DNA from 3 places in the Bradyrhizobium sp. UFLA05-112 genome. Region 3 is predicted to be linked to each of the others. Evidence: riboswitches for the same ligand, from Rfam matches in the RefSeq annotation. Region 3 holds a riboswitch; each other region holds the start of a gene.
The links. A riboswitch is a leader RNA that binds a small molecule or an ion and turns the genes downstream of it on or off. The one in region 3 is predicted to bind cobalamin.
Positions count from the first base shown of each region.

Region 1: another riboswitch for cobalamin. It lies ahead of SO180_RS03345 (TonB-dependent receptor); the one in region 3 lies ahead of SO180_RS08750 (ribonucleoside-diphosphate reductase subunit alpha).
Region 2: another riboswitch for cobalamin. It lies ahead of metE (5-methyltetrahydropteroyltriglutamate--homocysteine S-methyltransferase); the one in region 3 lies ahead of SO180_RS08750 (ribonucleoside-diphosphate reductase subunit alpha).

Region 1 covers NZ_JBANBK010000003.1:182,378-192,296, forward strand. The annotation lists gene SO180_RS03315 (response regulator transcription factor) at 89-514, shown strand; gene SO180_RS03320 (response regulator transcription factor) at 518-1,180, opposite strand; gene SO180_RS03325 (LysR family transcriptional regulator) at 1,590-2,474, opposite strand; gene SO180_RS03330 (ring-cleaving dioxygenase) at 2,607-3,545, shown strand; gene SO180_RS03335 (alpha/beta hydrolase) at 3,545-4,198, shown strand; gene SO180_RS03340 (PepSY domain-containing protein) at 4,205-5,653, opposite strand; gene SO180_RS03345 (TonB-dependent receptor) at 5,666-8,032, opposite strand; cobalamin riboswitch at 8,150-8,349, opposite strand; gene SO180_RS03350 (histidine phosphatase family protein) at 8,425-8,997, shown strand; gene cobT (nicotinate-nucleotide--dimethylbenzimidazole phosphoribosyltransferase) at 9,004-9,919, opposite strand, start outside.
Region 2 covers NZ_JBANBK010000024.1:70,026-79,944, reverse strand. The annotation lists gene metE (5-methyltetrahydropteroyltriglutamate--homocysteine S-methyltransferase) at 1-2,089, opposite strand, end outside; cobalamin riboswitch at 2,196-2,420, opposite strand; gene SO180_RS16420 (TauD/TfdA dioxygenase family protein) at 2,929-3,852, shown strand; gene SO180_RS16415 (carbohydrate porin) at 4,585-6,165, shown strand; gene SO180_RS16410 (aspartate ammonia-lyase) at 6,530-7,957, shown strand; partial or broken gene SO180_RS16405 (transposase) at 7,917-8,264, opposite strand; gene SO180_RS16400 (amidophosphoribosyltransferase) at 8,658-9,919, shown strand, end outside.
Region 3 covers NZ_JBANBK010000011.1:14,891-24,809, reverse strand. The annotation lists partial or broken gene SO180_RS08775 (transposase) at 186-380, opposite strand; partial or broken gene SO180_RS08770 (ATP-binding cassette domain-containing protein) at 386-797, shown strand; gene SO180_RS08765 (hypothetical protein) at 1,132-1,935, shown strand; gene SO180_RS08760 (alpha/beta hydrolase) at 1,935-3,182, shown strand; gene SO180_RS08755 (ribonucleotide-diphosphate reductase subunit beta) at 3,744-4,898, opposite strand; gene SO180_RS08750 (ribonucleoside-diphosphate reductase subunit alpha) at 4,909-7,812, opposite strand; cobalamin riboswitch at 7,936-8,151, opposite strand; gene SO180_RS08745 (glycosyltransferase) at 8,271-9,919, opposite strand, start outside.

The sequences.
Region 1 (9,919 bases), on a different contig from region 3:
CCGACGGCGCCCGAGTATACATCTGTATAGTCGCCGCGGTTGGTCGTTGGACCTAAGCTTGCGTTAACGGTCTTATGCGGGATCATCATTGTCGTCTCGCGATTGCCCGTTTTCGGGATTACGGATCGTGCAAGTACCTCATGCAGGACGACTCGTTGCGATCGTAGACGACGACAACTCGGTTCGTACCGCGGTTCGCGGGCTGCTGCGCTCCATTGGTGTTTCTGCGGAGGTCTTTGCATCTGCGGAGGAGTTTCTGCGCTCCGCGAAGATGGATCAGGTTGGCTGCTTGGTCGTCGACGCCAATATGCCGAACATGAGCGGACTTGATCTGCACCAGACGCTGCTCAGCCAGGGAAATTCGATCCCCACGATCATCATAACCGCCTACCCGAGTGACCATGTCCGGGCTCGCGCACAGCAGAATGGCGTGCATTGCCTGCTCACCAAGCCGTTCAACGAGGACGATCTGCTCAGCGCCATTCGCAACGCTCTGGCTCGAGCGGGTCGGTGACCGTCAGGCCACCTTGCCGCTGTCGTTCGATTTTCCCAGCGCGAGAAGAACCCGGTCTGCCATGCGCGACAACTCGGGCAGCGACTTCGCACGCATCTTTCGCATCACCTGGCCGCGATGAACCTTGACGGTGATCTCGCTGAGGCCAAGCTCCGCCGCGATCTGCTTGTTCAGCCGCCCACTCACCACCAGCGCCATGACTTCGCGCTCCCGCGGCGTCAGCGTTTCGAAGCGGGCCTTCAGCTCAGCGCTGATCTTCTCCTGCTCGAGCCAGGCGCGGTCGCGGGCATGGCCAAGCTGGATCGCGTCGAGCAGGTCCTGCTCGCGAAATGGCTTCGTCAGGAATTCGATTGCGCCGCCCTTCATCGCCTGGACGGACATCGGGATGTCGGCATGGCCGGTGATGAAGATAATCGGCAACTGCCGCTTGCCGCTGCCGAGCTCGCGCTGCAGCTCGAGTCCGCTTTGTCCCGGGAGGCGCACATCCAGCACGAGGCAGGTCGGTCCTTCGGGCCGCCCCGCATCCAGAAACTCGCTGACCGAACCCATCAGGCTGACCCGGAATCCCGCCGACCGCAGCAGATTGCCAAGCGATTGCCGTATGCTCGGATCGTCGTCGATCACGACCACTGTCGCGGGTTGATCCTTGTCCTTGGGCTCCGTCACAAGCGCACCTTGACACGTGCTTCGACCAAGGAGTGTAGCGGGCACCCCAAGACGAGGGAAGCGGGCGATCAGCGCACATTGGCCGTCCATCCCCGACCTTCCGGTGACATAGACTGAACCATTCAGTACGCTCGGCTATGCCATCGTATAGCTAGCGAAGCGAAACGAATTCAGTAAGTTAGTAGCATGAGTAGCGAAACCATATCACTCGTGTTCCCGGCGCTCGGCGTTACGATGCCGATCGCCGCGATCGTCCTGCTCGCCGGCGTGTAACGCGCCTCGACGGAGCACCTTCCGGCAGACGCCAAGCGCAGGCAACCTCGGCAGTCATTGAGCAAACGTCAGCGCGCGCCCGCGGGTCTGCTACGAGCCATCCCCTGCTGCGTTGCATCGAAACCCGTCCGGCGTATCAACCCTCGAACCGTTCCACCAAAAAATCGATGAACAGACGCACCTTGAGTGCGAGATGGCGTGTCGGCGGATAAAGCGCGTAGAGCGTCAGTGGAGGCGCATGATAGTCATCGAGACAGGTCCGAAGACGCCCGGTCTGCAAAGCGTCCTCGCCGATGAAGACGGGGAGCAAGGCGATTCCCCGCCCGGCCACCGCTGCATCGCGCAGCACCTCGGCATTGTTGACGCACAGCGTCCAGGACGGCTGGATCCAGTGATCGCCGTCCTTGCCCGACAGCTTCCACTGGTTGCCGGTGGAGAGGAATCCGTAAGTGAGGCAGTTGTGATCGCGCAAATCGTTGGGATGCGATGGCACGCCGTGGCTTCTGAAGTAATCCGGTGAAGCACAGATCACACGGGCGATCGGCGCGATCTTGCGCGCGATCAGGCTCGAGGATTCCAGATCGGCAATGCGCAAGGTGACATCGAGACCGTCCTGGAGCGGATCGACATTCTCGTCGCTCAGCACGAGCTGGATGCGAAGCTCGGGATAACGCTGCATGAACTCGGCAATCGCCGGCCCGAGCCGAAGCGTACCGAACGACATCGGTGCATTGACCCGCAGCAATCCGCGCGGTGTAGCCTGCGACTGAGTGACGGCATGGTCCGCGGCCTCGAGCTCGCCGATGATGCCCAGCACGCGCTCAAAATAGGCTTGGCCGTTTTCGGTCGGGCTGACGCGGCGCGTGGTGCGGTTCAAGAGCTGCACGCCGAGCTCGTCCTCGAGTTCGCCGACATATTTGCTCACCGCGGATCGCGACAATCGCAGCGCCCGGCCCGCTTCGGAAAAGCTGCCGAGCTCGACCACCTTCGCAAAGGCCCGCAGGCCTGCCAGCTTGTCCATTCCGGCACCGTTTCAATTGTCGCCATTTCATAGACAGTGATGCCATGAAACGCCAGATTGTCTTTGAAATGGAGCGGAACGATATTTCCAGCATGACGAGCCGATAGGGCTCACACGCAATGGAGACAAGTTATGGCCGGCCTTCACCACGTCACCGCGATTTCCGGTAACCCGCTGGGGAACCTGAAGTTCTACAGAGAGCTTCTGGGCCTGCGGCTGGTCAAGAAGACCGTGAATTTCGACGATCCCGGCACCTATCACCTCTATTATGGCGACGAGAGCGGCACGCCCGGCACCATCCTCACCTTCTTCCCTTGGGAGCATGCGGCACCGGGCCGGGGCGGCGTCGGCCAAACCCAGCAAACCGCCTTCCGCGTACCCGCACGCTCGATCGGCTACTGGACCCATCGCTTCATCGAGAAGGGCGTCGCGCATGAGGCGCTGGAGAAGCGATTTGGCGAGAGCGTGCTGTCCTTCACCGACCCTGACGGCATGAGCCTCGCTTTGGTCGGCGTACCCGGTGCCGAGAACGAGCGCGCCTGGAGCAACGGCGACGTTCCGACCGAGCACGCGATGCGCGGCTTTCACGGTGTGACGCTGCTGCTCGATGATGCCGCCAAGACCGGCGCCATCCTCACCAATGTGCTCGGCTTCGAGGCGGCCGGCCGCGAGGGTTCGATCAGCCGCTATCGTTCGCCGAACTCAGCCGGCGGCATCGTCGATATCTATGAGGCCAAGGGCTTTCTGCCCGGCCGCATGGGTCGCGGCTCCGTGCATCATATCGCGTTCCGTGCCGCTGACGATGCGACTGAGGCGGAGATGGCGCGTAAGCTCGTGACCGAGCACGGCATGCAGCCGACCGAGCAGAAGGACCGCAACTACTTCCGCTCGATCTACTTCCGCGAGCCCGGCGGCATCCTGTTCGAGATCGCCACCGACATTCCGGGCTTTGCCGTGGACGAGCCGCTCGCAACGCTCGGCGAGGCCTTGAAGCTGCCGCCGTTCCTGGAGGCACATCGCAAGGACATCGAAGGCGTGCTGGCCCCGCTGGGCGATGAGGAGGCGGCGTGATGAGCCAGCTCTCTTTCATCCACCGCTTCGAGAAGGGCACGCGGCGCGATCTTGCGCCGCTGCTGCTCCTGCACGGCACGGGCGGCGACGAGAACGACCTGATCCCGCTCGGCCGCATGGTGGCCCCTGACCGTGCGCTGCTCTCGGCGCGCGGACAGGTGCTGGAAGGCGGCGCGCCGCGCTTCTTCCGGCGGCTTGCCGAGGGCGTGTTTGACGAGGCCGACGTGGTGCGCCGCGCGCATGACCTTGCCGACTTCGTCGATGCCACACGCAACGAGTACGGCATCGCGGCGCCGGTGGCGCTTGGCTATTCCAACGGCGCCAACATCGCGGCGGCCATCCTGCTGCTTCGACCGCAAACCCTGCGCGGTGCCGTGCTGCTGCGCGCGATGGCGCCGCTGGCAAGGCCGCCCCAGGCCGATCTTGCCGGCAAGTCGGTGCTGCTGCTTTCCGGCCAGCACGATCCGATCGTCCCTCCCGGCAATGTCGGAGGCCTTGCCAGGACTCTCGCTGCATCTGGCGCGCGCGTGGAGAGCCGCGTGTTGCCGGTCGGCCACCAACTCTCCCAGCTCGACGTCAATCTGGCGCGCGAGTGGCTGGCCGAGGAAGGATTGTCCGACGGCTCACGCCGCAACGAAGCCGCGAACGCGTGAGGTCTGTCACGGCCGCAAGATCCCGGCGCCGATTGTGTAACGCAATCGGCGCCAGCCGATGACAATGCCGGTGAGCGAGAACACGAAGCCGAGGGCACACAAGCCGACGATCAGAACGCTGCGCACGTGCGCATGCGCCAGCAGGATGGGAAAATCCAGCGTGTGCAGGGCACTGTAGAGCCAACGATAGACCCGTCGCGACGAATCCAGCTTTTGCAGCACTACGCCGTTCGAACCGTCGATGTCGAACCAGACGTCGCCGCATCGCGTGCGGTAGACGGGTCCACCCGGCAGCAAAGACGATGCAGGATACTCATCGGTCGCACTGACCGGTGTTGGAACGCCACAACCGTCCCAAAGACGCTCGGTCACTCCTGAGATATCGCGGGGATTCAGGAATGGCTGTTGCTCGTCCGGTTTCGAATCCCCTGCCCTGACCAGGATCTGCCTGTCGAGACCGACGCGGTCGCGCCGGTAGAAGCTGCCGTTGAAGGCGAACCACTCGACCTCGCGGGCCGATGGTGAGATCGGCGGCCAGTTCACGGTCGCAAGCGCGGACCAGTCGGGCACCGCAGAGGCGATATTCGCTTCGGCTTGCGTCAACTGCCCGCGTGAGAACAAGCGTCCGTGGTCCATGGACAGCCAGCCACTGAAGATCAGGGTCAGCACGAAGGTCGTCGCCAAGAGCCCGATGACGTGATGCAGGGCATGCCAGCCGCGATAGGGTGAGCGCATTCGCCCTTTTTCAAGCCTGATCCGCGCGATGCCCAGCGCAGCGCCAAGCACGGCTGCGATCAATGCGAACAGCGAGAGGCTCCAGACGACCCCGTCCCACAGCGACCAGTTGCGCCTCAGCACAGTCGGATAGATCCAGTGCACGACGCTGCCGATGAAATTCCATCCGCGCTCGCGCCGCATCGTATCCAGGACGATCTCGCCCGTGACCGACGATACGTAAAGCTCCGTCCCATCAGCGTCGGCGAGTGCCACGCGGAACAGCGGCCGATGCCGATCGAAGCCGTTTGGCACGCTCCATTGATCGTACTCGGCAAGCGCGACGATCGACGCGCGGGCAACATCAAGCCCGCGCCGTCGCGCATGATCGGTCGCGATGGCAAGTGCAACGTCCGGCGATGTCACGGCGGCGTCGGCGCCGTCCGTTGCGCGGATTGCATGCGACCGCGAAGGCCCCATGACGACGTAGACGGGACCGTCGCTCCGCCGGATCAGCCGCACGCGCGCAGCGTCGGACAGTCCGCTCGCCGCGACGGCGTCCGACGGCCCAATCCCCGCAGCCACGTTTCCCAGTGGTGCGAGACTTTCGACGCGTTCCGCTTCACTCAATGAAGGAAACGGAACGAAGTGCATCACGATTCCGCTTGCGAACCACATCGCAAACAGCAGGCAGAACGCAATTCCAAGCCAGCGGTGCAGCAGGATCGTCGCGCCCATCATGCGATCATCACCTTACCACTTGAACGCGGCGGAGATCTCATAGGTGCGCGGCGCGCCCAGCAGAACCTGATCGGGGTAGAACGGATCGCCCCAGACCGCATAGCGCTTGTCGGTGATATTGCGCACGCGGAACGTCAGACGCGTCTGCTCGACGGCGAAGACCGATTTCGGGATGTCGACGAATGCGTAGACGTCTGCGATCGTGTAGGCGTTCAGCGTCACGGTGTTCGCATCGGTGTTGTAGCGATCGCCGACGTGACGTCCGACGACGCCGAGCTCCACCGGCCAAGGTGTGAGGAAAGGTGTGAAGAAGCGATAGGATGCGCCGGCATTGGCGACGATGCGCGGCACGTTTGGCGGCGTATTGCCGGAGAACGAGCCACCGGCAAAATTGTAGTCGGCATAGCGTGCATCGACATAGGCGATATTGCCCCACAGCCGCATGGCGTCCGTCACGCGCACGGCACCGGCGAGCTCCACGCCCTTGGACTCCTGTCGCCCGGCAATGTTGAGCTGCATGCCGCCGGCGGCTGCATAGACGTTCTTGCGCAGGATGTCGTAGGCCGAGAACGACCATTCTGCCCGATTGTCCCAGAACAGATGCTTGACGCCGGTCTCGTAGGTGCGCGAGGTCGTCAGGTCGAGCGGCTGCGTTGGTGCGAGCAGGAAGATGTTGTTGGCCGAGACGTCGGCGCCGGTCGCATACTGGCTATAGAAGGTCAGGCCGGGCACCGCTTCCCAGGTGTAGCCGATGCGGCCGGTCACCGGCGCCCAGTCCTTCGAGAACGGGAAGCCCGCCTTCTCAAGACCGCCGACGTTGGTCGAATTGCGGTCGAGCCCGATATGCTCGACGCGCAGGCCGCCGATCAGCGCGAAGCTTCGGGTGATCTTCAGCCGGTCCTCGAACGACAATGCTTCGTTGTCGATGCGCGCCGTCTGCTGCTGCGTCGTGAGCGGGCCATAGTAACCACGCGCGGGATCGACCAGCGTGACGAGATCATGCGGGAAATTCGCCGCGCCCGGCCGGACGAAATCGAGATCGCTCGCGGCGAAGGTCGTCACCAGGCGATTGTCAAAACCTGCGATATTCGCATCCCAGGTCAGGTCGGTGACGTTGCCGACCAGCCGCTGGCTGTGCGCCACATAGAAGCGCTCGCGATCGACCAGGTTTGAATTGGCGTTGAACGCCTCGACCTCGTTGTTGAACCACGTACGCTCGGCACCATAGCCATAGGTCTGGCTCTTCAAGGTGAGGCCCTGCGCGAGCTTGAGCTCGAAGCCGCCACGCAGCCACACCTCCTGCGCCGCGTTGCGATTGTCGAGCACATTGTAGTTGGTGTTGAAGGTGCGGTCGTCGATCGTGACGGGGCCGAGATTCGACCCGTTGTAGTTCGAGACGTAGCTGCCGGAGACGATGCCGGCTGTGGCGTGCGACCCGCTGTAGGCGATCGGCACCAGCGGAACGCCCCAATAGCCCTTTGAGCGATCCTCCCTGTATTCGATCGCGCCCCAGAGCTTGAGATTGTCCGAGACGCGATAGTTGAGCTGGCTCGATACATCGAGCGTCTTGGTGCTGGTGTCGTCGGCAAAGCCATTGAGCGAGGAGCGGCTGACGTCGAACCGATAATCGAGACCCTGCACATTGGTGCTGCCACCGGAGCCGTAATAGCTGCGGTACGAGTTCAGCGAGTCGTACGAAAAGAATGCCTCGTTCTGGACCGGCCCGGTGTGCGGCTGCTTGGTCACGAAATTGACCGCGCCGCCGCTGGCGCCCTCGCCTGACATCAGCGAGGCCGGCCCCTTCAGAAACTCCACCGCTTCCAGATTGGCCGTGTCCATGATGCGCGAGGTCATGTTCTGCGGGCCGATCTTGATGCCGTTGTAGAGAGTATTGATCTGACTGTTGGTGAAGCCGCGCATCGAGAAGGCCGAAGGCTCCGCCGGATTGTCGCCGGCGGTCACGCCGACCGTGCCCTGCGCGACGTCCGAAACGGTCCGGTAGCCCTGCTCGCGAATCGTCTCGGCCGAGATCACCTCGACGGTCGCGGGCACCTCACGCGCAGTGAGGCCGAGACGCGAAGCGCTTTCGGCCACCGCATTCGTGTTGAGTGGTGTCTGCGTCGCGTTCTGAACGGCCGGCTTTTGCGAGGTCACGGCGGTCGCCGTTCTGTTCGGCGCCGCGCGCCGGGCGCTTCGCTCATTGCGTCCGCCCGGCTTGGCCGGCTTGCGGCTTTGGTCGGCCTGGCGGACCTCGACCGGCGGCAATTGCTCGCGGACTTGCTGCGCAACGGCTGCGGATATATCGACGAAGATGAACGGCGTGAGAATGCTGGACGCGCGCAGGAATTTGCGCGGGTAGCCGGTGCGGGCGGAAGACATGGTTCGGACCTCGGTATGACGTCAGTGGCACGTCACAGCGAACCAAGTCTCAACCTTCGGCGCAGTTCTCGCCTCCAGCTAAGCCAAATGTCTGTACTCCCCGACCGACATCTTCGCGTGTGACCACGGCTGACGGCAGGTCTCCTGGCTCGCGGGTCGTGACCTCTTCGCCGCCTTCCCGGGACCGAGAGCCCAGTGGCTTGTGACGAAGGATTCTCCGCTTACAGTTGCGGGGGCAGCTACGGCATTGGGGAAAATCCCCGCACCGCATTCCCTTTTCATCCCCGGATGGGGAAACCGTCGCGAGCATCTATGATTAGGAGCGACAGAGAGTCAATGTGCTGGCCGCGGCATTCTTGTCGCAGCGGTGCAAACGTCTGTGGAGATGCTGAATGGAGGGGGACACCTTCCTCTGGTTGGTGAGACATGCGGTCGTCGATGGCGTCGCGGGGACGATCCACGCCATGGATGCGCAGGCCGACCTCAGCGACCGGACGCGTTTGGACGCGTTGCGACGGTGCCTGCCGCAGGGGGCCGCGAGCTACGCGAGCCCGGCACGACGGACCGTCGACACGGCGCACGCGCTCGGGCTCGATCCGATCCTCGTGCCCGGGTTCAGCGAGCAGGATTTTGGCGAATGGACCGGACGACGTCACGACGATCTCGCCGCCTCGGGCGGCGAGCCCTACGCGCAGTTCTGGGCCAATCCAGCGCACGCGAGGCCGCCGGGCGGCGAAAGTTTTGAAGATCAGATCGCCAGAACCCGTGAAGGCCTTCACCGCATCGAAAGAGGACCGGCGGTCCTCGTCGTCCATTCCGGCACCATCCGCGCTGTGCTGTGCATCGCGCTCGACCTCGCCCCGGAGGCGGCGCTGCGCTTTGCGATCGAGCCACTCTCGCTCACCCGCATCGATCGGCTCGCGAACGGCTGGCGGATCGTGTCGGTCAATCAGACGATCGCTTGAGCCGTCTCAGGCCGGACGATCCGGAACATTGGCCTGCGCGAACGTCGCCATGCCATTGTGCAGGGCGCAGGCGAGCCGCACCAGCGGCAGCGCGATCGCGGCGCCCGATCCCTCCCCGAGCCTGAGATCGAGGCTGACCAGCGGCTGAACGTTGAGCGCGCGAAGCACCAGGCGATGACCCAGCTCCGCCGACTGGTGCGACGGCAGCAGGAACGGTTGACATGACGGATTGAGGCGCGCGGCCGCCAGCGCAGCAACCGACACGATGAAGCCGTCGATCAGGGTTGGAACACGCCGCTGTGCAGCCGCGATGATTGCGCCGCAGATCGCCGCGATTTCGAGGCCGCCGACTGCGCGCAGGACCTCCTCCGCAGACGCGCCCGTCTTCGTCAGGCCATGCCGTGCAAGCGCAGCGTCGATCACGCGCGCCTTGCGTGCACGCCCTACGGCATCGACACCGGTGCCGCTGCCGGCGATCTCGTCGGCGCTCACGCCGAGCAGGCTCGCCGCGATCGCCGCCGACGCCGTGGTATTGCCGATGCCCATCTCGCCGAGGATGAGGAGATCAGGCTGCTTCGCCGCCGCACGCGTCACAGCGCGCTGTCCGCATTCGAACGCAAACACCAGCTCCGCCGGCTCCAGCGCAGCTTCCACGCTGAAATCGCGCGTGCCACAGCGCGGCTTGTCCGCGACAATCCCCGCGCCCTCCGACTGTGCCAGCGAGCCGGCATCGACGACCTCGAGACTTAAGCCCAATTCACGCGCCAGCACCGAAATCGCAGCACCGCCGGCGGCGAAATTCGACATCATCGCGATCGTGACTTCCTGCGGATAGGCGGAGACGCCCTGGGCGACGATGCCGTGATCGCCGGCAAAGACGATGATCGGCACGCGCGCGGCGCGCGGCTGCTCCGTCTCCTGC
Region 2 (9,919 bases), on a different contig from region 3:
ATGCATCGAGCAGTTCCATCTTAGAACGGGAGGTTTCGATCGAGATGACATCAGCGTCCATCGCGGCGATTCCATCAATGATGGCATTGAACTCCGAATAGCACATATGGGTATGGATCTGCGTTGCGTCGGCAACACCAGAGGAGCAGATGCGGAAGCTCTCCACGGCCCAGTCGAGATAGGCCTTCCAGTCGGATCGACGGAGCGGCAAACCTTCGCGTAGCGCTGCCTCATCGATTTGGATCATGGTCGCGCCCGCCTTTTCGAGGTCGGCGACCTCGTCCCGGATCGCGAGCGCGATCTGACGGCAGGCCTCGCTGCGCGGAATGTCGTCACGGACGAACGACCAATTCAGGATCGTCACCGGCCCCGTAAGCATGGCCTTCATAGGCTTCCTGGTCAGCGATTGCGCGTAGCTCCACCATTCGACGGTCATCGCCTTCGGCCGGGAGACATCGCCGAATAAGATCGGAGGGCGAACGTAACGGGAGCCATAAGATTGCACCCAGCCGTGCTTAGTAAATAGGAACCCGGAGAGCTGCTCAGCGAAATACTGGACCATATCGTTGCGCTCGAACTCGCCGTGTACGAGCACGTCGAGTCCGATGTCTTCCTGCCATCGGACGGCGCGAGCCGTTTCATCCTTCAGGAATTGTTCATATTGCGCGTCCGTTAACTTTCCCTTGGCACGCGCGGCGCGAGCAGTGCGGACTTCTGCCGTCTGCGGGAACGACCCGATCGTGGTCGTTGGGAAAAGCGGCAGGCCGAAACGCTTGCGCTGAACCTCGGCGCGGCTCTCAAAAGCGCTATTGCGGCGGCGCATAACCGCATCAATCGCCGCCGTACGCTGGGCAACGGTCGTGTCATGGATCTTTGGCGAAGCTCGGCGGGCCGTCGCCGCAAAGTCCGATTCGGCAAACGCGGCGGCAACGACCTTTCCGTCGACCGCGAGCGCTTTTGCCAAGGTCGCGAGCTCGCCGATCTTCTGAACCGAGAAGGCAAGCCAGCTCTTTACGTCAGAATCGAGATCGGTCTCCAGCTCAAGGTCGATTGGGACATGAAGGAGTGAGCAGGACGGCGCCAGCTGCACGCGATCCTTGCCGAACGTTGCAATGACGGGCCTGAACCGCTCCACGAGTGCCGACAGGTCGGCGCGCCACACGTTGCGGCCATCGATGATGCCGAGTGAAATCACGAGGTCCGCGCGGGCGCCGGGTTCAATCTGGCTCAATTGTTGAGGAGCGCGGACCAGATCGACGTGCAATCCGGCGACTGGCAGCCCCAGAGCTGTCGCCAGATTGTCGCCAATTGCACCGAAATAAGTGGCAAGCATGATCTTGATGCCGGGCACCTCCTTGGCGAAACGCCGATAGACACGCTGCAGCGCGCTTCGTGTGGTCTCGTCCAGATCGAGCACCAAGCAGGGCTCGTCAAGCTGGACCCACTCGGCTCCACGTTTCGCCAGTTCTTGGAGGACCTCGACATAGACCGGAACGAGACTATCGAGCAGCGAAATCGGATCAAACGCCAAGTCGGCGCTCTTGCCGAGCTTAAGGAAGGTGACTGGTCCGATCAGGACAGGCCGTGTTTGATAGCCAAGGGCTTTCGCCTCCTCATATTCCTCGATCGGCTTACGGGAGGAAAGCCTGAAGGTCTGACCTTTATGGAATTCGGGCACCATGTAGTGGTAATTGGTATCGAACCACTTGGTCATTTCCTGCGCAGCGGCGCCATGGCCATGATGGGCTTGACCGTCGTGCTCCTGGTCTTGCGAGCCCCGTGCCATGGCGAAATAGGTTGTCAGCGAGACCGGACCGTCCTCCCAGCCGTACGCTTTAGGAATCGCGCCAACCATGACGCTCGTGTCGAGAACCTGGTCATAGAGTGAGAAATCATTCGATGGGATGACGGTGACGCCAAGCGAATTCTGCCGTGCCCAGTTAGCGACACGAAGGCCGGCCGCAGCTTCAAGAAGCTGCCGGTCGTTGATCTTGCCCTCCCAGTAGCCTTCGAGCGCCAGTTTGAGTTCGCGGCGTGGCCCGATACGTGGCATGCCGAGGGTTGCGACAGGAAGTGAGGGAAGAGACATAGCTTTAACCCCATTGTGGTTGGAGCAAAGGCTATGGCGGAGACGCAGGCAGGAGGGCCGCGAAAACGCCCTGCTGCTTGGCGTACCACCGGACACCCCGCCCGTGGTCGATTATGTTGTCGGGGCAGGTCTCCTGGCTCGCGAGTCATCGCCTGCATCCGGCCTTCCCGAAGCGCCTGCTTCAGTGACACGTATGGATGCGGGCTCGCCGCTTACAGTTGCGGGGGCAGCGCCGGCATTGATTCAATCCTGAACGGATCGAGGACGCACCGGCTTCCCTCTTAGCACCAGATCAAGAGAGATCTGGAGAACCTCGACAACTTCGATTATCTGCACCAGAGGGGTAACGTCAACCTCTGCGGATTACCTTTGCTGCGGCTTCTGGCCGGGCAGGTCTGTCTTAACGAAGAAAGCATCGAGCCCTTCGCATCTGTCCGGAGCAATCGTCGCGCAAAGCTTCACGCGGCAGGATCTGCTCGACGAGCTCGCGCCTAACACGTGCGAGTGCGTCGTAAAGTGCGTCTTATACCTTCATGGCGTCGACCTCCGCCGCCGTCAAGATCGCCATCGATCGAACAGTACGAAGGAAGCAAAATAGATCTCGGCCAACGAGACCTTGAGGAGCGTCGTTGTCGATTCCAACGCGGACGGTTTTCTTGTTCGTCGGCACCGAACTGCAACATCTGCATCAACGTCCCAGCGAAGTGCAAGGCATTTTGGATCGGTCAACTACCAATACTAGGAATTGATCGAACTGACAGACCCGGTCAATTTTACGAGGTCGCCTCAAGAGCACAAGAAGAGCTCGTCGCTGTTGCTGCAAATTGGAGAGTGTCACCATGGATGCAGCCGTATCGTCGGATAGCATCATTCCTCGTGCCGACATCGTCAAACGCGCAGCGCGCATCGGCGCAGAGATCCGAAACGTCAAGCTGTCGGGAGACTTGCCGGACCAGACGATCGCCGCGATCAATGAGCTGCTGCTGGAGCACAAGGTTATTTTCTTCCGCGACCAGGGTCATCTCGACGATGCTGAGCAGGAGCGCTTTACACTTCGTTTTGGAAGTCTGGCACCTCATCCAACGCTCGGTGCCATAATGGGAACGAGGTCGATCATCGAGCTTGACTCTGCCCGCGCCGGTAGCCGGGCCGACTTGTGGCACACCGATGGAACCTTCGTCGATGCCTACCCCAAAATTGCGGTGCTACGAGGCGTTGTAATACCACCCTTCGGTGGCGACACAGCCTGGTCAAACACCGTTGCGGCCTACCTCGACCTAGCACCGCCGTTGCAGCGGCTTGCAGACAAGCTTTGGGCCGTTCACAGCAACTCCTTTGACTACGCAATACTGGACCGTGTCAGCGAGCTCGACAAAAAGCACTTGGACGAAGTCTTCACTAGGACGATCTATCAGACTGAGCATCCTGTGGTGCGCGTGCACCCCGAGACCGGCGAACGCGCGCTGGTGCTCGGCGCTCTGGTGCAAAATTTCGTTGGTATCCCAAAATACGACGGCCAAAAGCTGTTTGATGTCTTTCAGTCTCATATTACGGCTCTCGAAAATACCGTCCGCTGGAGCTGGAGGGAAGGCGATATAGCGATCTGGGACAATCGGGCTACGCAGCATTACGCGGTGAACGATTACGGCGATCAGCATCGCCTCGTTCGTCGCGCCACCGTCGCCGGTGAAGTACCCGTCAGCATCGATGGTCAGAGCAGCGTAACACGCATCAAGGCAGCCAAGGAACCGAAGGTCGCCTAGCGCCTTCACAAGATTGGCCGCGATCCGGTCGATGCACACCCTACCTTTGTTCGCCAATTTGCTGCATGCAGCATTCGGATTGCTTCGTTATCGCATTTTCACGATGTCTTCGATCGGCGCGCCGCGCGTTCTCAAATAAAAAGCAGGGCCGGTTCTTGTGAGGCCATATCGGCTTTCTCGCAAGATGCCGTCGTCCCCATCAGCAATGGCGGCTTGCCGCTTTGAAAGTGCCTCCCGACAGCCGCGTCTAACCTTGAGAAGCGTGGGCGAGCGCGGTCGTTATACCCGTCCAGTAGATGGTCCACTCCAGTCTTCTTGACCTCGTGGCGACGGTGTCGGATGGGCTTTGCGCGTGCCTTTGTCGGTAGACGAGCCCAGGACCTGAACCGGCTTTTCATCCACGCGCGAGATCCCAGCGAAACGAGTAACGATTGGTCGCGGCGACAGCTTCGAGCGTTAAGGAGCGGAATCGCGCAGCAATGGCTTGCGAGCCCGGTGTCACCTACCAACCCTAGCAATTGATGCAAACGTCAAACACATGGCAATCGTGGCTCAGCAACAAGTCGTTCTTCACGCGTTAAGGAAGTCGGGATGCATTATAGATCTGGCTGCGCCGTCGGGCCTGAGGGATCTACTATCTCGTCATCTGCATCTAGAAGGTCTACTCCCAATGCGATCTCCGCCGTCTCGAGTATTCAGGCTTCAAAGATCTCAAGGCTTCGGGCCGGTCAATTGCATCGTCTTGCGGCTAGCGCGCTACAAACGACGCTTCATGAAGCCAATGCGCAGAGGTGGCTTGCTGTCGCGCTGTCCCTCGCGGCGAGTCCCATCGGCGGCTTGGCGCCGGCGCACGCTGCCAACGTGCCTAACCCCAAAAACGGCACTCCGAATCAGATTGCTCAGGGAGGACTTCAAAAGAAGGACTATCGTGCTATCAAGCCCCGAGGCTACCGGTCCGAAGGAGTGCATCCCGTCGGTAGCTCTGCACGCGTACAGAAAGTGATCGCTCTTGCGTCAAAGTCTGACAGCGCGGTTGTCCTTGCAAAGAACGCAGCAACTCAATCGAGAGCCGATCCATTTGCAAGGTTCGAGAACCTGCGCGAAAAAGGCATGTGGCTCAACATTCCTGGCCCTGCCGATACGATCGACCAAGATTACGGCGGCGTCAGATCTGCGTTGGCCGAAGTCGGGATCGGTTATGTCGGCGGGACAGTAAACACATTCGTGGCCAATCACCTGCCGAATGCAGCCAGAAGCACCATTCGCGATCAGCTATATATTGGCCAGAATCCGACATTTAATACCCTAAACTTCATGATCGTGACCTATGATCTCAGCCGCTTTGGGATTCCCGATGGCCAGATTATCGTGGGTGCCCAGCAGCAATATTGGACCTGGAAGCCTGGGGGTCCAGATAGATTTGGGATTAATACGCTTGCCTATTATCAGACGTTTTTCGACGGCAAGCTTGAACTCAAGATGGGTTATCTCAGAAACATAAATGAGTTCGTGGGAACTGTGGTCGGAGGAAACGCAGCAGTAAACGTTTTTGGGGCCTCATCGAATATCCTATACCAAGCAGGCATGAGCAACAATGCCGCGCCAACGCCAGCTATCAATCTGAAGTACAATTTTGGTGATCGCTTCTACAATAAGATCTCGTTGCAGCGTTCACTCAGTCCAGACGGCCAATCTGCCCAGATCGCCGAAAATCCGACCGGCCTAAATTGGGACACGACCAACGCGGGCGTTCTTCTACTTGACGAAACCGGTTACAAGAACCGAGCCGTGCCGGATTCGCCCGAGACTTGGTTGCGGGCAGGTGCCGGTTTCAACAATAGCAGCTACAAAGACTTGCAGTATCCGACGCAACCGAGAGCTAACGCAAATAGCGTTTATTACGTCGCGGCGGACAGGCAACTCTGGCAGTCTGATGCCCAAGGCTCGGCTGCTCGCGGGATCTATGGCGGATTTTCTGTGATGTACGCGCCGCCTGACTTAAACAAGGTCAGTCAGTACTACGAGCTCCGTCTTTATGCGAAAGGACTGTTTGACAGCCGGCCACGCGATCAGATTGCTGTGGTTGCCACAAACACCGCGTGGAGCAACTTTGCAGTGGATGCAGCCTTGGCCAAGGGACACCTTGTGCATCGCGACAGTACGGCGATTTCTGGAACATATACCGCGCATTTGGCACCCGGCATATATTCAAGCATAGGACTGACCTATATCAATAACCCGACAAGCATCACATACACCCCCCGAACGGGACATGCGTTGAATCTGTTGGTCTCCACGTCGATATTCTTCTAACCGCGAAGAGAGCGTGGACGCTCGTAGATCAATCTATGAAGAACCATCGCAAAATTGCGGAGTCCGCTATACTCGCGACGCTAAGGCGGACAAGGATCCGCAGGCTGTCAGACGGCATGCGCCATTTGTCCGGAGTTGTTCGATGTTGCTGGTCCCCTGTCGTCAGGCAAGGGAAGACGGCAAGGCTTGCATTTTGTCTGGACGAGCACAATGGCCGGTTTCGATGAAGCATCATCAATGCGGTGCTCACCGGAGCCGCTCTACGAATTGACCTTTGTCCGATCGCTGCCGTGGCGCAAATTGCTTGGGCGATGAACATTATTGATATCGATAGCCACTCGAAGAAAACGAAAGCGTTGTCGTCATGGGGCAGATACGCATCGAAGAAGACCTTCTCGGTGAGAGAGAGCTGCCCGCGGACGCACTCTACGGCATCAATACACTTCGGGCTGTGGAAAATTTTCCGCTAACGGGCCGTACCATCGCGACGCTGCCTGAGTTCGTCCCAGCAATGGCGATGATTAAGGAAGCTGCGGCGCGAGCCAATCAAGAGATCGGCGCGCTTTCAGCGGAGCGAGCCGAAGCCATCATCAAAGCGTGCCAGGAGATCCTCTTGGGAAAGCACGATGCTCACTTGATTGTCGATGTGCTCGAAGGCTCCGGTGGTACATCCTCCAACATGAATGTTAATGAAGTGGTCGCAAACGTGGCCACGCGGCTGAGCGGAAAACCAGCTGGCGACTACTCCTTCATCCATCCAAACGATCACGTCAATCTCGGTCAATCCACCAACGACGTGCTTCCGACGGCCATAAGGCTCGCGATCTTTCGTGTGTCGCAAGGTACTTCGCTTGCCTTGATGCAATTGGCCGCTGCCTTCTCGGAAAAGAAGAAGGAGTATTCCGAAATCTTGCGCCTTGGCCGCACATGTTTGCAGGATGCTGTTCCGATGTTGTTCGGTCAGACATTCGGGGCATATGAGGCGGTCCTACAGCGTCATGCGAAGCAAGTGGAGGAGTTGAGGCGCCAACTCCTGGTCCTTCCACTCGGTGGTACCGCAGTTGGCACCGGACTTAACTCTAAACCTGGCTACAAACAGGCGGTGTTCCGACACTTGTCGACCTTGATTGGTAACGAAATCAAGCCAGCTACCGATACATTCGATGCGATGCAGAATTTAGACGCGTGTGCGCGGTTATCGGCCGAACTTCGAAATTCAGCGAATTCCCTCTGGAAGATTGCAAATGACCTCATTGTGCTCTCGTCGGGTCCCGGCGGCGCTATCGGAGAAATTGCCTTGCCCGCGATCCAGGCTGGATCTTCGGTTATGCCCGGCAAGGTAAACCCAGTTATTCCTATAGCGGTTTGCCAAGCAGCATTTGCGATCTTGGGGAACGATGCTGCCATCGCGATGGCCTGCCAGCACGGCCTGCTGGAGATCAATTGCTACGACATGCTGGTTTGCGATCGCCTGATCGAGTCCATCATCCTCCTTCAACGTTCGGCGACGATCTTCCTCGAGCGGTGTGTGTGCTCGCTTACGGTAAATGAAGAGCGGTCCCGGCAGAATTTGCTGGCGTCGAGTGCGCTAGCGACAGCACTGGTACCTGAGTTCGGGTACGCCAGTGTCGCCGCGGCTGTAAGAGCGGCGATCAATGAACATCGACCTTTTCTTGAGATCGCCATCGAACGTGGACTAGTGAGGCGCGAAGACGTGGAGTCGCTCATGTACTGCGCTGCGATTGAAGCGACTAAGACGAAGAGGACTCATGAAGGCGCAGCCATAGCCTGATCGACGCGAGTCGAACGAAGGCAAGGTAGTTGGCGGCAAGTCTGTCGTAGCGCGTCGCTACCCGCCGATATTGTTTGATCCTGTTGAGGAACAACTCGACCTGGTTGCGAGCTCGGTAGAGATAAGGGCTGAAGCAGATCGGGTTGCTGCGATTGATTTTCGGCGGGATATTAGCCCATGTCCCTTTTCTCGTGGCGAGTTCTTTGATGCAGTCGGCGTCGTAGCCACGGTCGGCAAGCAAGAGTGAACCGGATTTAAGACGAGACAGAAGCTTTCCGGCAAGTCGGATGTCATGGACCTTGCCGGGTTAACCACCGCATGATGCCGTGAGAGAATATCCGTCCTTGATCTTCGTGTCTTTCACTGAGCAATATTTCGTCGCGCGGTCGAACCTGATGTGCGCGCAGATCGTTTGGCCATCGGCGCCCCGCCACGAAATGCACTGACCTCCAATGCTTGGCGACTTTCGAACGAACGCGTCGCTCTCCAGACATCCGTGCCGCGATTCCGACGAGCCGAGATCATCGCCGCTAGCCAAATTGACGATGTTTCTCGATCTTATCTGATCGGATGGCTCGAACAGAGTCTGTTGAGCTCTGGTACGAGGCTTGCTTAAAGAAGTCAAAACCATGTCCCCATATAGCGTTAGCTCAATACTCGCGCTTCCTGAGGACATGGAGTGTTTAGCGAGAGTGTTCGTATGTCCGGTGTTGCTGCCGCTTTTCTCCCGCCTTTAAGCAGTTCACAGGTCACGGTTTACGATCGTCTCAAGGATATGGTTCCGAAGCTTGCACTTCGCGGACAAGCGGGTTTCGGTGTTGCAGCTTTCATGCACGAGAAAGGTCTTCGATTTGCAAGATCCTTGCAATCAACCGCCAAATTGGCACCGACTGAGTGCAATGAGCGGGATCAGAATTTCAGACCCCATGTTGCAATCGCGCATATTCGTAGTCTCCGCCGCAGCAGCAACGGTGATGGCGACTTTCAGCCGGTTCACAAGGATGGGCCCAGCGCCCGTCACCTGACGATTTCTTTGGACGGTGCGTTGGTCAATGCCCGTGAACTTAAGGAAGAGTTGCTTGCGGAGGGGCATACCTCAGGCATCACCACAGATGCTGAGCTCTTGCTCAAATTGATAGAACGATCCTGCGAGCGCAACTATTGGCGGCACGATCTGCCCGTCGATTACGAAAACATCTTTCGTGAGATTGATGAGCGCGTCGATGGCGCCATCAGTGCGCTATGTCTGGACGGAGGGGGCAATCTCATTGCCTTCCGTAATCGATGTGGTGTGCGACCTTTGGAGGCTATGCACACGAATGATGGGTTCGTGCTCTTTGCATCCGAAAATTGCGCTTTTGCCGGGCTACAAGGCAAGACGGATGAAGTCTTGCCAGGCCACATCAAGTATGTGGATGGGAAGATGGGGCGTTGCTTTGATCGGTTAGTGAGCACTAGGCGGCATAACGCCAAGCTCTGCGCTTACGAAACGCTGTACTTGGGAAGTCCGAACACGTCGATCGAGGGCCAATCTCATTTCGAAACTCGTTACAATATCGGGGGCGCCCTCGGTGGACTTATTGCCGAGCGTGTCTCAACAGGACCAGGCTCCGCGCCAATCATCGTGTCCTCCATGCCAAATACCGGGGGGCCATACGCTGACGGTCTGTTTGCAGCTCTCGCCGCGCGAGGTGTCGTCGCCCAGCGTCGGGAGATCATCGAAACTCAGTTTTCTCAGCGAACTCTGATCGGCGTGCTTAGCGAGCGGAAGTCCAGTATTGCCCGAAAGTACCGCGCCTCGGCAAAGAACCTGGCCGAAAGCACGGTAATAATTGCCGATGAAGCCCTCATTCGCGGTGACACTAGTCGGACTGTCACAAATTTGCTCCTTGCCGCTGGCGCTAGACGTGTGCATTGGGCGATCGGCTCGCCGCCGATAGTGGCTCCAAATTACTACGGCAT
Region 3 (9,919 bases):
TGGGGCAGCAAGCTGGCCAAACGCATCGGCGGCAAAAAAAGCCAAGGTTGCCAGATGCAAGTCCAGTCAGCACAGCAAGAGACTAGCTAGGGATTTTAGAAGCGGTCGGGCTGAATTTTGGGCTGCCCGAATGAGCGATCACAACGCTGGCTGGATTACGAGAAGATCATTATTTCGTCTGGTGAAGCAGAACGGTAGCTGCCTCGAATGAGAAGACGGTCACCCCATCGGGATATCTTGCCATTGATGTCGGTCTCGCCAGACTGGCTGCCCGGCGGGCTTAAACCCAGATAGGCGCCGACGCTGGATGCCGATCGAAATCGCGATGGACGATCGATCGCATGACGGAACCTCAAGGCAGTCACACCGCCGACGCCCGGCCGAGGGTGGTCGTAGCATGCTTGACGAGAAGGGCAGAAACCGCGAGCATGTGGGCATGGCCTTTCAAAGCTTCAATTTGTTTCCGCTTCGGACAGGGCTCCAGAATGTCATGATGGGGCGCGTGTCGGTTCAGCGCCGAGACAGGGCTGAGGCGCGGCAGCAGGCGCTGGCGTTGCTCGAGAAGGTCGACATGGCCGAAAAGCGCTGACCAATATCCCGCCCGCCTCTCCGGTAGCCAACTGCAGCGCATGGCAATCGCCCGCGCGCTCGCGATGCGACCCGCCGTTACACTCTTTGACGAGGCGACATCGGCTCTCGACCCAGAACTCGTGGGTGAAGTGCTCCGCGTCATGAGAGAAGTGGCCAAGCAAGGCACGACGATGATCGTATTCGCACACGAGATGGGCTTCGCCCGTGGCCATTGCGGCTCGTCAGCGAGATGCGCCAAGGCGCGCCTTAGCCAGCTTGATGTCTGCTGTCGGACTTGTAGCACTCGGCGTCGCACTCGCGTGGTGTCACGAGGATGTTTGGAGCAATACGCTGCTACACCGAACTCCCGCCTACGCGAACTTTGCCCGTCTAAGCGGATCACTCCCCATAAATGATGAGCCAAAAGGGAGTTTGTTCGTTCGACCGAATGGCTCGCGGGCAGTGCGTGTTTCGGATCTATTTGCAACCTAACATCACCTGTGATACCGCAATGAAGCTATTACGACTTTAAGTTACTTTTTGATGGTTTTGGAGGCACGGATGTCATTCGCCGCGCTGGATATCCCGCAAAAATCGATCAGGCCGAGCCGGTGTATGACCGCGAATGGCGTCACGGCCCTCCTATCGATTTTCGCGCTTTCAGCAACCGATGCTTTGGGCGAGGAATGTGGCTGCCGCTTCCAAAAGGCTCGGTCCGAATCCACAATCGGGACCTGCGCGGTCCGGGAGGACATGGCGCGCGATTGCGACCTGGTCTGGGGAGCGCCGGCCGGTTCTAAGGAAGCCAATGCCGGGCCTTCGGACAACGACGCCATCTTCTCGGATCTGACCAAGGCCGCCAATGCCGGCCGTTCGCCAGACGCCGACAAATTCGCTCCCGGCGCGTCAGGGATGTCAGACCCTGGTTTCTGGAACCAATTCAGAAATGAGGTGCGCCGGCGCTCTCAGATTCCGGATGGCGCGAAAGCCAGCACGTTCGATCACGCGTTGGCTTTTTTGGCCAACCAAGGCGCTACATCTGATTTCCGGCAGTATACGCTCGCCGCCATCATCTTCACCACGGCCACCAACTTAAGCCAAGGCCGGATCGATCCAGAGCTTCGTCTTGCGATCGTTACTGCCATGATGAGCAACCGGGATAAGCTGACAGCCTTTGCGAGTGGCGGGTCCGAGCCCAGTCAGTTCACCATGCCTTTGACGGTCAAGTCGCCGGTAGCTCCATCCAACCAGGTGACGCTGAACGGACAAGTGACGCGAGGTTGCTTCGACATCTGGACCGAGGTGCCGACCGTCGGATCGCTGGTCAAGGCGCCCTGGGCCTCCGTTAAAGGAGGCCGATGCTAATGAGGATCGTCTGGCTAGCCGTACTGCTTGTTCTGGCAAGCATTTCTCTCGCGAGCGCTCAAAGCGTCCGCGTTATTGAGTGGAGCCGCGGCCGCTCTCCAATCGCGGTTCTCTTCCTTCATGGCCTGGGCGGCTGCGCGGTGCCTTCAGGAAAGACCGCGAGGGAATCTTGCGCCGATGGCGCGATCGACAGCTTCCGCAATCCCCAGAGCTCCAAGAGCTGGCCGGAAATGATTGCGTCGGACGATTATCGTTTGGCGGCGGCGGCTCTCCGAGATATATTGCCGGCTCCTCTCCGCCTTGAAGATTTGGGCGTCTGGGGCGTCGACTACAGCCGATTGACGACGTCGGGCTGCGCCACATTCAGCGTGCCAGAGGCCGCGAGGCTGATCCGCGGACAAATCGAAGCGAGCAGGCTTTTCGAACGCTACGAGCAGGTCATCATCGTTGCCCATAGCATGGGCGGCCTGATTGCCAAGAACATGCTTTTGTCGTGGCAAAATTCCAACGATCCCGACGGAATGTTGGCCCGCACGATCGGCGTGCTGCTGCTCGGCGTCCCCTCTCAGGGGAGTGATATCGCGCCAGCGCCAGGCGTTTTGCGGTATGTGCTCGAAACTCTCGGCGTCGATAAACTCGCAAACGCTTGCGGCCGCCAGGTCAAGGACTTGTTTGCCGCGGATGAAAACACTTATCTTCGCGACCTTGAGCGACGGTGGGAGCAGCTTCTCAGCGCACGCCGGTCAGCCTCCCATTCGCAAGCCCCGCTGGTTTATTGCGCGTACGAGACAATACCGGAGCCGATTGCGACGAAGTACATAAGCGCTACCGTCGTCAAACAACTGTACGCCCAGACGCAATGCAGCGACGAGCAATTTGCCATTCCAACCTACCATACGATGCTTCCAAAACCACTGAACATGGAAGACGACGTGCATCGTGCCTGGTTCGCCCGCCGTTTGGACGATCTGTTCCGTCAGTGGACTCAGTGGGACTTCGTCCGTTTCGACTTCCTCGCGAATGACACACTCGAAGCCTTCGCCCGAGCTGTGAATCGCAATCAAAGCGCGTTTGTACTCGATGTCGCCGACGTCAAGGATGTCAAAGTCGCCGCTGGCAAATTCACGGCGCCGGACAACTTCGCTTTGGCGACGAAAGTCGCGAATGTGAATTCGCTTTGTCTGAATCAGGAATGGCCTGATGGCAAACCGGGCCACGTGTGGATGCGGCCTATGGGAAAGTGCTGACGCGCGGCGGTGTTCGTACGCAATGTGCCCACGGATAAGCCGTCCAATGCCATCTCGGCCGTGAATTTTCATCGCGCATCAAAGGAAGCCAGCGGATCTAGAATCGCTAGATCGCGGGCATTCGTTCAGCAGCGTCACGTGGAGAAAGGAAGGCACCTGACAGACGCCTCCCCTCGTTAGCCTAGATTACGTAAGTAAGGAGAATATACAGAAGCAAAGGAAAGTCGCCCGGTAATCCAGCCGTGCGACGTCCCATCCTAAAACGTCGCACGAAATTCGTTTTGTTCTCAACAGACATTTGGCGAAGCTACTGGAAACCAAAGATTTTCCTTTGATGGGCGCACCAGGGCTCTAACCTGGGACCCGCTGATTACGAGACAGCCCCGGGTTGAGAACAATCAATGACATACTGGTCGCACAACTGGGCTTATCCCACTGAAAGTGGGCATTCGTCGGACGATCATAGCGATTGACTGCCCGCCGGGTATTCGCGCGAGCAAAGGGGCTCTCACCGAGCCGGTGCGCGCGTCAGACCTGACGCGCGACTGCTGCTACTCGACGTCAATCCCAGCTCAGCGCTCCCCCGTTCTGGTATTCGATGACGCGGGTCTCGAAGAAGTTCTTCTCCTTCTTCAGGTCCATGGCCTCCGACATCCACGGGAACGGGTTCTCGACCTCGGCGAAGACGGACGCAAGTCCAATCTGCGCACAGCGCCGGTTGGCAATGAATTGCATGTATTGCTCGCACAGTCCGGCGTTGAGGCCGAGGAAACCGCGGGGCATCGTGTCGCGACCATAGGCGGCCTCGAGCTCGGCTGCCTCCCGGATCATGCTGCGGACCTCCTCTTGAAACTCTGGCGTCCACAAATGCGGATTCTCGATCTTGATCTGGTTGATCACGTCGATGCCAAAGTTCAGGTGAATGCTCTCGTCGCGCAGGATGTACTGATACTGCTCGGCGATGCCGACCATCTTGTTGCGTCGGCCGAGCGACAGGATCTGCGCAAAGCCCGTGTAGAACCACATTCCTTCAAACACGACGTAGAAGGCAACCAGGTCGCGCAGGAAGGCGCGGCCATGGTCCGGCGTTCCCGTCTGGAACAAAGGGTCGTTCAGATGCTGTGTATGCTTAAGCGCCCAGGCCGCCTTGTCGGTGATCGACGGCACCTCGCGGTACATGTTGAACAGCTCGCCCTCGTCGAGGCCGAGGCTTTCAACGATGTACTGGAATGTGTGGGTGTGAACCGCTTCCTCGAACGCCTGCCGCAACAGATACTGCCGGCATTCCGGATTGGTGAGATGACGGTAGATCGCCAGCACGATGTTGTTGGCAACGAGCGACTCCGATGCCGCGAAGAAGCCAAGGTTGCGCTTGATCGCGCGCCGCTCGTCCTCGGTCAGGCCGTCCCGCGATTTCCAAAGCGCGATATCGGCCTGCATCGACACTTCGGTCGGCATCCAGTGATTGTTACAGCCGGAGAGATACTTCTCCCAGGCCCAATTGTACTTCAGCGGCAAGAGCTGGTTGACGTCGGCGCGGCAGTTGATCATCCGCTTCTCGTCGACCGACACGCGGCCGCCGGTGCGATCGATCGCGCCGAGACCGGTCCCATCTGCCGGCTCGAGCTTGAACTGGGTCTGCGGACGCAGCGCCGTGGTGAGGGTCAAGGCGGCCGGAGCGGCCGCCGTGGTTTCGGTATCGGACCAATTGAGCATCGTCATCTCCTTACTGACACACTTCACATTCGGGATCTTCGATCCGGCAGGCCTTGATACCATCGAGGTCCAGGGCTGCCGCGGCTGGCATTATGATTGGGGCATGCGAGGCCGCAGCCGATACGGAGACCGCGTTGAGTTTTCCGTCGGTGCCCTTCAGCGTCGACTTCTCGACATGCGTGGCACTACGGGAGCGCAGGTAATAGGTGGTCTTCAAGCCGCGCCGCCAGGCGAGGCGATAGAGCGCATCGAGCTTCTTGCCGGAGGGATTGGCGATGTAGAGGTTGAGCGACTGCGACTGGTCGATCCATTTCTGCCGCCGTGCGGCAGCCTCGATCAGCCAGGCGCTGTCGATTTCGAAGGCCGTCGCGTAGAGCGCCTTCAGATCCTCCGGGACGCGATCGATCTGGCCGACGCTACCATCGAAATATTTGAGGTCGGACACCATCACCTCGTCCCAAAGCCCCCTCGCCTTGAGGTCGCGGACCAGGAACTCGTTCACGACCGTGAAGTCGCCGGACATGTTCGACTTGACGAACAGGTTCTGGTAATTCGGCTCGATCGACTGCGACACGCCGCAGATGTTGGAGATCGTCGCTGTCGGCGCGATCGCCATGACGTTCGAATTGCGCATGCCGCCTGCCACTATCTTCTTGCGGAGGCGATCCCAGTCAAGCGTCGAGAAGCGATCGACATCGAGCCCGCCGCGCGAGTCGGCAACGAACTGGATAGAGTCGAGCGGCAAAATGCCCTTCGACCACAGCGAGCCCTCGAAGCTCGGATAGCGGCCGCGCTCGGTGGCGAGATCGGAGGATGCCTCGATGGCGTGGAAGGAGATCGCTTCCATGCTGATGTCGGCGAAAGCGATCGCCGCTTCGGACGCGATCGGGATACGCTGGACCTGAAGTGCCTCCTGGTACCCCATCAGGCCGAGCCCGACCGGCCGATGGCGCATGTTGGAGCGGCGCGCCTCAGGGATGGTGTAGAAATTGATGTCGATGACGTTGTCGAGCATACGCACCGCCGTCGTCACCGTCCGCTTCAGCTTGGCCTGGTCGATACCGTTAGCTCCGACATGGGCGAGCATGTTGACGGAGCCGAGATTGCAGACCGCGACCTCGTCGGCAGAGGTGTTCAGCGTGATCTCGGTGCAGAGGTTCGAGGAATGGATCACACCCATGTGGCGCTGCGGCGAGCGCAGGTTGCAGGGGTCCTTGAAGGTAATCCAGGGATGGCCGGTCTCGAACAGCATGGTCAGCATGCGGCGCCAGAGGTCGGTCGCACGCACGGTCTTGAACACACGCATGCCACCGGCCTTCACCTTGGCTTCATAGGCCTCATAGGCCATCTTGAAGGACGTCCCATACAGATCGTGCAAATCGGGCGTCTCGTCCGGCGAGAAGAGCGTCCACTCGTCGTCGGCGTCGACGCGCTGCATGAACAGGTCCGGCACCCAGTTGGCGGTGTTCATGTCGTGGGTGCGGCGGCGGTCATCGCCGGTGTTCTTGCGCAGATCGAGGAATTCCTCGATGTCGACGTGCCAGGTCTCCAGATAGGCGCAGACCGCGCCCTTGCGCTTGCCGCCCTGGTTGACGGCGATCGCGGTGTCGTTGGCCACCTTCAGGAACGGGATGATGCCCTGGCTTTCGCCGTTGGTGCCCTTGATGTGGGCTCCGAGGCCGCGCACCGGTGTCCAATCGTTGCCAAGGCCGCCGGAGTACTTTGCGAGCAGCGCATTGTCCTTGATCGACTTGAAGATGCCATCGAGGTCGTCCGATACGGTGGTGAGGAAGCAGGACGACAGCTGCGGGCGCAGCGTGCCGGAATTGAACAGCGTCGGCGTCGAGCCCATGAAGTCGAACGACGACAAGAGATCGTAGAACTCGATCGCCTTGGCTTCGCGGTCGATCTCTCGAATTGCCAGGCCCATCGCCACGCGCATGAAGAAGGCCTGCGGCAGTTCGATCCGCTTGCCTTGCTGATGCAGGAAATAGCGGTCGTACAGCGTCTGAAGGCCGAGGAACTGGAAGTTCAGGTCTCGCTCAGGCTTCAGCGCCGCGGCGATGCGGCCGAGATCGAAGCGGGCGAGTTCGGGATCGAGCAGTTCGGCTGCGATGCCGACCTTCACATAGGCCGGAAAGTATTCGGCATAGTGCGTCGCCATATCGCCCTGCGAGGCCAACGTCGTAACGCAATGGACATGCGACAGCACCTCGCCGCGGAGCTTGTCGAGCAGCAGGCGTGCGCTGACATAGGCATAACTCGGCTCCTGCTCGACCAGCGTGCGCGCGGCCATGATCGAGGCCAGCGCCAGCTCGTCCTGGCTGATGCCGTCGTAGAGATTGCGGGTGGTCTCGGCCAGCACGGGGGCTGCGGAGACGCCGTCGAGACCGGCGCAGGCCTCATTGATGATCAGTTCGAGCCGGCGCGTGTCCAGACCGACGCGCGAGCCGTCCGGCAGCGTGACGTGAAGGATCGGTGCGGCGATGGGCGCCGGCTGCGCGGCCGCTTCCTCGGCGCGCTGGCGGGACCGTTCCTCGCGGTACAGCACATAGGCCCGGGTGACCTTGTGGTGCTCGCTGCGCATCAAGGCGAGTTCGACCTGATCCTGCACATCCTCGATATGAAAGGTGCGCCCCTCACCTGCGCGGCGCATCAGGGCTGCTATGACTTCGGCCGTCAATTGCTCGACGCTCTCGTGAACGCGGCGCGAAGCAACCGCAGTGCTGCCCTCTACCGCGAGGAAAGCCTTGGTCATTGCGACCGCGATCTTGGCGGAATCGAACGGCGAGACCTTCCCGTTGCGGCGGATGATCTGCATGGCCGGCTCGCTGGAAGCAGCCGCAAGTGACTGTGGACGCAACTGGATGATGGGTGCGGAAGCGGTGTCCGCGTCGTGCAGGTTCAGTGACATCAAAGGGCCCCGTGATGCGCGCGTTGTGTTTGGACGGGGCGATAAGGAAGGACGCTGCCGGAACGCCGGCAGACGTGTTGCCGGACGGTGCGTGCAAGCGACCGCCGGGACACCCCGCCCGTGGACGTTCAGATCTTCACGGCAGGTCTCCTGGCTCGCAGGTCGTTGCTTGCTTCCTGTCTTCCCGGCGCGGCGCACCAGTGACGTTGTCCGGAAGCAGCTCGCTGCTGACAGTTGCGGGGGCAGCGCCGGAATTCCGCACCAAAGGCGCAGTTCACCGGCTTCCCTCTTAGCCACTACATCTTGCGATGCAGCAGGACCGTGACACCCATATATGGAGATATTCGAGGCAAGCTGTCAATGATTGTTTTCATGGGGGGCGCACGCGGACGGCCATCCCCAATCAGTTATCGAGTATTGACGAGCTCAAGCATGCTTCTGATAGGTCGCCACCATAGTCAATTCGCACAGCCGGCTAATGCTCTCAATCCTTGCTCATAGCCAGAAAGCATCTTACGCGCGTCGAGGCTTCTCTCGGCGCCGGCTCTCGCAGCTTGCTTCATCCCTTTGAGGAAATTCCGATCGAGCGCAAGCTTTTCAATTCTATTGGCAAATTCGCAAATCTGTCGCGGCTGGCAAAGAAAGCCGTTTACGCCATCCTGTATGAGCTCTGGCAGTCCACCAACGGCGGAAGCAATAACTGGAACCCCGAGCGCGAGCGCCTCTAACACGACGACCGGCCGACCATCCAGCCGCGAAGGCAGCACGAGCACATCGTATGATGCAATCCATGGACGAACATCTTCAACCTCCCCGATGAGATGGAAGCGACCGCCGAGATTTGCCCTTACAAGAGCACTTTCAATGCTAGAGCGAAGCGCCCCGGCTCCAGTCATTACAAAGTGGATTGGCAAGTGCGATAGTTTCTGTGCGACCTCGACAAAAGCCAAAGGATCCTTTTCCTCGGACCATCGCCCCGAAAAGCCGACGATAAGCTCTTCCGATGTCGCGCTCAGTCGATCCACCACGGAAGCGTCTCGTGAGCTTGGCACGTACCTGTCGAGGTCGATCCCGCTGGAGATCTGCTGGACGCGATCCGAAGACACTCCCGCATCCTTCAGGAACCGTAACACCTCTCGATTTTCCACGAAATTTAGGTCGATGAGCTCAGCATATTTCCGATTGCTTCTTGTGTGACCGACCGTGTTGAACAGCATATCGGCTACTTTCAGCGTCGGAAATTTCGCACGAAGGACAGGCAGATGATTGTACATGAAAGCGCTGCCTGCGATCCAGACGACATCTATCTCGCGCGACACAATCAAGTAGGACACGAAGTCTGGCCATCGATCGATGGTAAGGAAGCGCGGCAAGTGGAAGATTTCCGCAGTTGCTTCCTCGAACCAGCTGGTCGCGTCGCCGTGCTCGTGACCGGGATCAATCGAGGTGATAACTGTTATGCTCCATCCTTCTTTAGCAAGATGCGCGACGATGCTGCTGAGGAGCCGCTCTGCCCCGCCTATGATCGTGAACGGAAGCGCGAGAAGGATCGAAGGCTTTCCGCCGCTTCGGTGAGCTCGCTCCCTGAAGTTCAGAAGGGGTTCATCCGGACGCTTGTCGGTTGCTGCAGCAAGGCGCGAGTTTCGGTGCGCTGCAGGCGTGACAAGATCGCCCAGCGCTTCCTGAATTAGCTTACGGTGAATGGTCATGCTGTATAAATCCGACTGGGTGCTCAGGCTTGGACCGTGCCGGCGATACAAGAACAAATGCTCCTTGGAAAAGTTGTGAATTCTCGCTCCCATTGCAGCGAGCCGCGCCCAAAACAGCCAATCCTCGTAGACATGTCCGGTGATCGCGCGATCAGTGTCGCGAAAGCCGCCAGCCTTTTGCCAAAGGCTATGACGAAATACTGCACAGGTCAGAACATGATTACCTTCGACCATATCCGAAAGTATCGGGTCATCAAGAATTCCGATTTTTTCATCAGTGCTCCCGAATTGTTGCATCGCGCAGGAGACAACGTCATATCCATAGGTCTCAAGCAGGAACACGGCCTTTTCGATATAGGTTGGTTTGAGCAAGTCATCGGCATCCAGGCAGCAAATGT